DNA from 2 places in the Arthrobacter sp. Y3223166 genome. Region 2 is predicted to be linked to the other one. Evidence: predicted binding sites of a transcription regulator. Region 2 holds the regulator's gene; the other holds the start of a gene.
The links. Region 2 encodes HspR, which represses chaperone genes until heat shock. Its sites were predicted from a motif close to AAGTTGAGTCNNNNNGACTCAACTT; they were not measured.
Positions count from the first base shown of each region.

Region 1: the regulator HspR is predicted to act here: its motif matches at 1,929-1,953, upstream of clpB (ATP-dependent chaperone ClpB).

Region 1 covers NZ_JBNHGE010000067.1:1,484-4,825, forward strand. The annotation lists gene AC5RUH_RS16225 (YceI family protein) at 1-566, shown strand, start outside; gene AC5RUH_RS16230 (HutD/Ves family protein) at 644-1,201, opposite strand; gene AC5RUH_RS16235 (GNAT family N-acetyltransferase) at 1,222-1,758, opposite strand; gene clpB (ATP-dependent chaperone ClpB) at 2,016-3,342, shown strand, end outside.
Region 2 covers NZ_JBNHGE010000043.1:3,614-6,955, reverse strand. The annotation lists gene dnaK (molecular chaperone DnaK) at 1-137, shown strand, start outside; gene AC5RUH_RS14400 (nucleotide exchange factor GrpE) at 140-805, shown strand; gene AC5RUH_RS14395 (DnaJ C-terminal domain-containing protein) at 937-1,905, shown strand; gene AC5RUH_RS14390 (heat shock protein transcriptional repressor HspR) at 1,972-2,394, shown strand; gene AC5RUH_RS14385 (COG4315 family predicted lipoprotein) at 2,477-3,037, opposite strand; gene AC5RUH_RS14380 (sigma-70 family RNA polymerase sigma factor) at 3,284-3,342, shown strand, end outside.

The DNA.
Region 1 (3,342 bases), on a different contig from region 2:
TGTCCGAACTATCTCCTGATCTGTCCGGGGAGTGGCGGTTCGACCCGGCCCATACCCGGATCGGATTTTCCACCCGCCATGCCATGGTGACCAAAGTCCGGGGCGCGTTCAACGACGTGGAAGGCATCATCCAGGCCGACGTGGACAACCCGGCCAACTCGTCCGTCAAGGTCACGATCAAGGTCGCCAGCATTGATACCCGCAGCCCGCAACGCGACGAGCATCTGCGCACGAACGACTTCTTCGATGCGCCGAACTATCCGGAGATTACGTTCGTCAGCACCCGCATCGATCAGGTGGAAAGCGCAAACTTCATTGTGAACGGCGACCTGACCATCCGCGGCATCACCAAGCAGGTTGCGGTTCCGATCGACTTCATCGGCGTGGAGCGGGACCCGGGCGGGCAGCTCCGGGCGGGCTTTGAGGGCTCCCGGCGCATTGACCGGCAGGAGTTCGGGGTCAAATGGAACACGGCCCTGGACTCGGGCGGCATGCTCGTGTCGGACCGCGTGATGCTGGAGTTCGAGGTCTCCGCGGTCAAGGTCGAGGACGCCGCCGCGCAGTAGGGAACCGGCGCAATAAGGAGCCGGCTCCGGAGGCCCGGCCGCCCTCAAAGCCCGGCCGCCCTCAGGGCCCGGCCGCCTCAGTCCCCGGCGGGATAGACCGACACCAGTGCCGCGAACCCGCGGCCGCTGACCTCGGCCGCGACCGAGCCGACCACGGCGTCGTAGGGATGCAGCGGCTGGGCGGTGTCGCCAGCCGTCGCCTGTGCCTGGCCCTGCAGCAGCACCAGGTACTGCCCGTCCGACAGCCGCAGCGGCTGTTTCTTCGAGAGCTCGACGATCAGCAGGCCGGCGCCCCAGGCCCCGCGGCGGGTCATGACGTTCAGCGCGCGGCACGGCCCGGTGGGCAGGCTGCAGTCCGCGCTGCTCCCGCCGTCGAACCGGAACGGGCGGTAGCGTTCCATCCGGTGCTGGCTGCCGTCCACGGTCAGGAAGGCGACGTCACCGTCCACAACGGTGAATATTCGGTCCACGCCCGGATATTCGGAGAAGCTGCCGTCCGAGCTGATGTCCGCCAGGCTTAACCGCCAACCGGGGAGCCCGTCCGTGCCGAGGTCACCGGCCGCCAGTTCCCTGGTGACGCCGCCGCCGTTCCGCCACCGCTGTTCCTTGAGCGCGGCTGCGCGAATGATCTCCACTGGGACTCCTTGACCGGATGTTATAGCTGCCGGTCCCAGTTCAGCACATAGGCGTCCTGGTAGCCGTCCGGGCCGCTGACCGCCGCGGCCTCGTTCCGTTCGAACCCCAGCGACGTGACGATGCGCCGGGACGCGGTGTTGGCCGGATGGACCAGCGCCAGGATCGGCGGCAGTTCCAAAAACTCGTTGACATGGGCGACGACGGCGGCCACCGCCTCGCGCCCGTAACCGCGGTGCCACACGGCGGGGTCGAAACGGTAGTAGAGATTCAGCACCGGGCGGCCGGACAGCGCCACGTGCTTGACGCCGGCAAAGCCGATGGCGTCTTCGCGGCCGGGCAGGCGGACGGCGAAGTAGCCCACGCCGTGGTCCTCCCACTGCCTTTCCCAGCGCTGGAACAGGCCCTCGGCTTCCTCGTTCCAGATGAGCGCGTCGGAAGGATTGAACCGCGTGGTGCGCCGGTCGGAGAGGATCCGGAACATGGCACTGATGTCCTCCGGCGTCGGCTGGTTCAGCAGCAGCCGGGCAGTTTCCAACATGGTTTCCGTCAGGGCCACCTCCGTCCGCCTCCTGCACGTCCCCGCTACAGCCTATTCGCCGGACGCCCTTCCGGGCAGGGGCGCCGGGGCGACAAGATGGAGGCGGGCAAGGAGGCTTCGGTGGCGGGGGAGCAGAGCTCCGGGGGCGGTGATCCGCGCTCCGCAGCCTGTGGATAACTTTACATTCAAAGTTGAGTGGACTACACTCAACTTAGTTTCAGGGCCGGCACTAACGGGGCTGGCCAGATCCATTCCGGAGCGAACGGAGAGATGCGTTGGACGCTAAATTCACCACCAAGAGCCAGGAAGCGCTGTCGGCCGCGGCGATGAACGCCTCGACGGCGGGCAATCCGCAGATCGAGCCGGCCCACCTGCTCAAGGCCCTGATGGACCAGCGCGACGGCGTGGCCGTAGCCGTGCTGAAGTCCGCCGGGGCCGATCCGGACTCGGTGAGTGTTCAGGCGAGCACCGCGATCAAGGCTCTGCCGTCGTCGTCGGGATCCTCCGTGGCGCAGGCGCAGTACTCCCGGGGCCTGCTCCAAGCGGTCCAGATCGCCCGGCAGGAGTCGGAAAAGTGGGGGGACACCTACGTGTCCACGGAATTTCTGCTGCTGGGCCTCGCGGCGGACAACGCCGCCGTCGGGAAGATCCTGCGCGACGCCGGTGCCTCCCATGAGGCACTTCTCGCCGCCCTGCCCGGCCTGCGCGGAGACCGGAAGGTCACCACCGCCGATCCGGAGAACACGTTCCAGGCGCTGGAGAAGTTCGGCACCGACCTGACCGCCATCGCCCGCGCCGGGAAGCTGGATCCGGTGATCGGCCGGGATGCGGAAATCCGCCGCGTGGTCCAGGTGCTCTCGCGCCGCACCAAGAACAATCCCGTGCTGATCGGCGAACCCGGGGTCGGCAAGACCGCCGTGGTGGAGGGCCTGGCCCAGCGGATGGTGGCCGGCGACGTGCCTGAATCGCTGCGCGGCAAGACGCTGATGTCGCTGGACCTCGCGGCCATGGTGGCCGGCGCCAAGTACCGGGGCGAGTTCGAGGAACGGCTGAAGGCCGTGCTGGAAGAGATCAAGAGCTCGGACGGGCAGATCGTCACCTTCATCGACGAGTTGCATACCGTCGTCGGCGCGGGGGCCTCCGAAGGCTCGATGGACGCCGGCAACATGCTCAAGCCGATGCTGGCCCGCGGCGAGCTGCGGCTGATCGGCGCCACCACCCTGGACGAGTACCGCGAGAACATCGAGAAGGATCCGGCGCTGGAGCGGCGCTTCCAGCAGGTCTACGTGGGGGAGCCGAGCGTCGAGGACACCATCGGCATCCTGCGCGGACTCAAGGAGCGCTACGAGGCGCACCACAAGGTATCGATCGGGGACTCCGCCCTGGTGGCCGCCGCGACGCTGTCCAACCGCTACATCTCCGGCCGGCAACTGCCGGACAAGGCCATCGACCTGGTGGACGAGGCCGCCTCCCGGCTGCGGATGGAGATCGATTCTGCCCCCGAGGAGATCGACCAGCTGCGCCGCGCCGTCGACCGGCTCACAATGGAAGAACTGGCGCTGGCCAAAGAAACTGACGCGGCCTCGCGGGAACGGCTGGAGG
Region 2 (3,342 bases):
TCTACTCGCAGGCGCAGGCCTCCGGCGCGGCCGGTGACGGTGCGGCCGCCGGCGACGGTGCCTCCGATGCCGGCTCCGGTGCGGCCGACGAGGACATCGTGGACGCCGAAGTGGTCGACGAAGACGAGAAGAAGTAACCATGGCGGAAAAAGGTAACGAAGAAGAACACCAGAGCGAGCCGGTGAACTTCCGCGACAACCGCAAGATCGATCCGGAAACCGGACAGGTCCGCGGCGCTTCGGGAGCAGCCGGGAACGCCGGGCAGGCCGCGGGAGAAACCCCCGCGGCCGGCCAGGGCGCCGACGCCGACGCGCTGGCCCAGGCGGAGCAGATCCTGAACGGGGCCGAGGTCCCGGCCGGGGAATCTGTTGCCCAGGGGAGCACGTCGCAGGAGGCCGAGGAGTTGAAGAACGACCTGCTCCGGCTGCAGGCGGAGTACGTGAACTACCGCAAGCGGGTGGAACGCGACCGCGCCGTGGCCGGCGAGATGGCCGTCATCGGCGTGCTGAACTCGCTGCTGCCCGTCTTGGACGACATCGACGCGGCGCGCCAGCACGGCGATCTCGCGGACGGACCGTTCGCGGCCATTGCCACCAAGCTGGACGGTGTGCTCAAGACCTACGGCCTGGCCCGCATCGAGGAGACCGGCGTCGAATTCGACCCGAACATCCACGAGGCCTTGATGCAGCAGCCCGACGCCGAGGTGGAGCTGGACACCGTCAGCCAGGTCCTGCGCCTGGGCTACAGGGCCGGCGACCGGGTACTGCGCGCCGCCCAGGTAGTGGTAGCCGTACCGGCAGAATGACACCGGCAGCGGGCGCCACGGCGCCCAGCCCCTGATGACGGGTTGGCCTTCGGACGCTCGGAGGCCAACCCGTCACCGTCCGGGGGCGCCGGTGCCCATAGACTTTGTGACAACTGAAAGGAGGCGCCTGCATGGCTAGCCAGGACTGGGTCGAGAAGGACTTCTACAAGATCCTCGGTGTCTCCAAGGACGCATCCGACGCGGACATCAAGAAGGCGTACCGCAAGCTCGCGCGGACCCACCATCCGGATACCAACCGGGGGGATGAGGGTTCGGAAAAGAAGTTCAAGGACATCTCCGAGGCCTACTCGGTCCTCTCGGACCCGGGGGAGCGCGAGCAGTACGACGCGATCCGCGCCATGGGCAGCGGCGCGCGCTTCAGCGCCGGCGGTCCCGGCAGCGCCGGCGGGCCGGGCGCGGGCGGCTTCGAGGACATCTTCGGCAACCTGTTCGGCCAAGGCACCCGCACCCGCCCCGGCTCCGCGGGCACCGTGCCGCCGGAGTTCGCCGATCTGTTCGGCGGTTTCGGCGGTTTCCCGCAGCAGCAGCCCCCGCGCAGGGGCGCCGACCGCACCGCAACCACCAGCATTTCCTTCGCCGGTTCCATCAACGGCACCACCATCGGGCTGCGCGAACCCAGCGGCGAAGTGATCGACGTGCGGATCCCGGCCGGGATTAAAGACGGCCAGAAGGTCCGCGTCCGCGGCAAGGGCCAGGCCGGCCCCGCCGGCGCGGGCGACCTGATGGTGACCGTCAACGTCAAGCCCCACCCGTTCTTCCAGCGCGACGGCGACAACATCCGGATCCACGTCCCGGTCACGTTCCCGGAGGCCGCGCTGGGCGCGCAGATCGACGTGCCGACCCTGACGGGTGAATTCGTCAAGGTCAAGGTGCCGGCAGGAACACCCTCCGGCCGAACGCTCCGCGTGAAGGGACGCGGGGTGAAGACCTCCAAGAACACCGGCGACCTGCTCGTGACCATCGACGTGGTGGTCCCGCAGAACCTTGGAAAAGAGGCCGAAGACGCGGTTAACGCCTTCGCGGCGGCGACTGCCGGGTCCGACCCGCGCGGGAATCTTGCCGCCAAGGCCAGGCTGTAGCGGGAAGTTACGACAGGTCGGGACAGTCCGGACGGGAAACGCGCGAAGCGCAGGAGGGAGAGCACCATGAGCATCGATATGAACGCGCCGATCTTCGTGATTTCGGTGGCGGCCGAACTGGCGGACATGCACCCGCAGACGCTGCGCCAGTACGACCGTCTCGGCCTGGTCTCTCCGTCGCGCCAGCGGGGCAGGCAGCGCCGCTATTCGCAGAAGGACGTGAACACCCTGCGTGAGGTCCAGCGGCTGTCCCAGGAGGGCGTCTCGCTGGAAGGGATCAAGCGCATCCTCCAGCTGGAAAACGAGGTCGCCGCGCTCAAGGCCCAGGTCCGGGACCTTTCCGAGGAACTGATGGCACGGCAGCGCCGGGGCACCGACTCCAGCCGGGTGTTCGCCGCCGGCCTCGCCGGCGACGTGGTGACGCTGGCCCGCGGCCAGCGGCCGCGTCCGCGCAGCCAGGCGCTGATGGTCTGGCGGCCGCAGCGCTGACCCGTCCGGCCGGCGCCTGTGATCGGACGCCCGCAGCTGCCGTCCCCGGGCAGGCGGCTGCGGGCAGGATGGCGGCGTGGAGCTACTTGATCATTTCGCCGTCGGGGGCGACCACAAACCAGACGTCGTTCACGCCCTGTCCGGTCGTGTCTCCCGTGGCCTTGTCCTGCGCCCAGTAGTAGATGGGCATGCCGTTCAGCGTCACCTGCTGTTGCCCGTCCGGGGTGTCGATGAGGCCCACCTCCGCGGTGACCCCGTCGAGTTCCGGCTCTTCCTCGGCCAGCACGGGCGGCCACGCGGCCAGGCAGTCGCCCGTGCAGGCGCTCTCGCCTGAGTCCGGGACATCCTTGGTGAAGTAGTAAACGGTCATGCCTTCTCCGTCCACCACGATTTCGCCCAGGTCGGATTCGGCCGTCGTGAGGGTAGAGGCGGCGCCGGATGCCTGCGCGCCGCCGGTCTCCCCGCCGTCTGTCTCCGGCGCCGCCGGCGTGGTCATTCCGGGGGCGCCCGTCGTCGGCGCCTCGCCTGCCGGCGGTGCCTCCGGGCCGGCAGGCGTTTCCGTACCCGAGCCTCCTCCGCACCCGGCGAGGCCCATCATGGCGGCGGCCAGCAGGGCTGCCGCGGCTGTCTGCGTGATTTTCATGGGGTTCCTTTTGCGGTCTCCCGGGCGGTGCCCGGAACGTCGTGCCGCGGGGCGCGCGGCCCGCTATTGGCAAAGACGCCGGCCGCACCCACAATGGTTCAACGTCGGGCGGAGTGGATCCCGCGGGCTGGATGAACCGGAACGCCGCCGCCGTCGTCGTACCCGGTAGGACGCCGTGTGGGACGCTGCACTGGGACGTCCGCCGCCGGCGGGGCGGCCGGGGCTGCCGGGAGGAAGGAGGCGGCCGTGGCATTGGACGACGAGGCCGTGGCCCGCCTCTACCGCGACCACGCCACGGCGCTGCG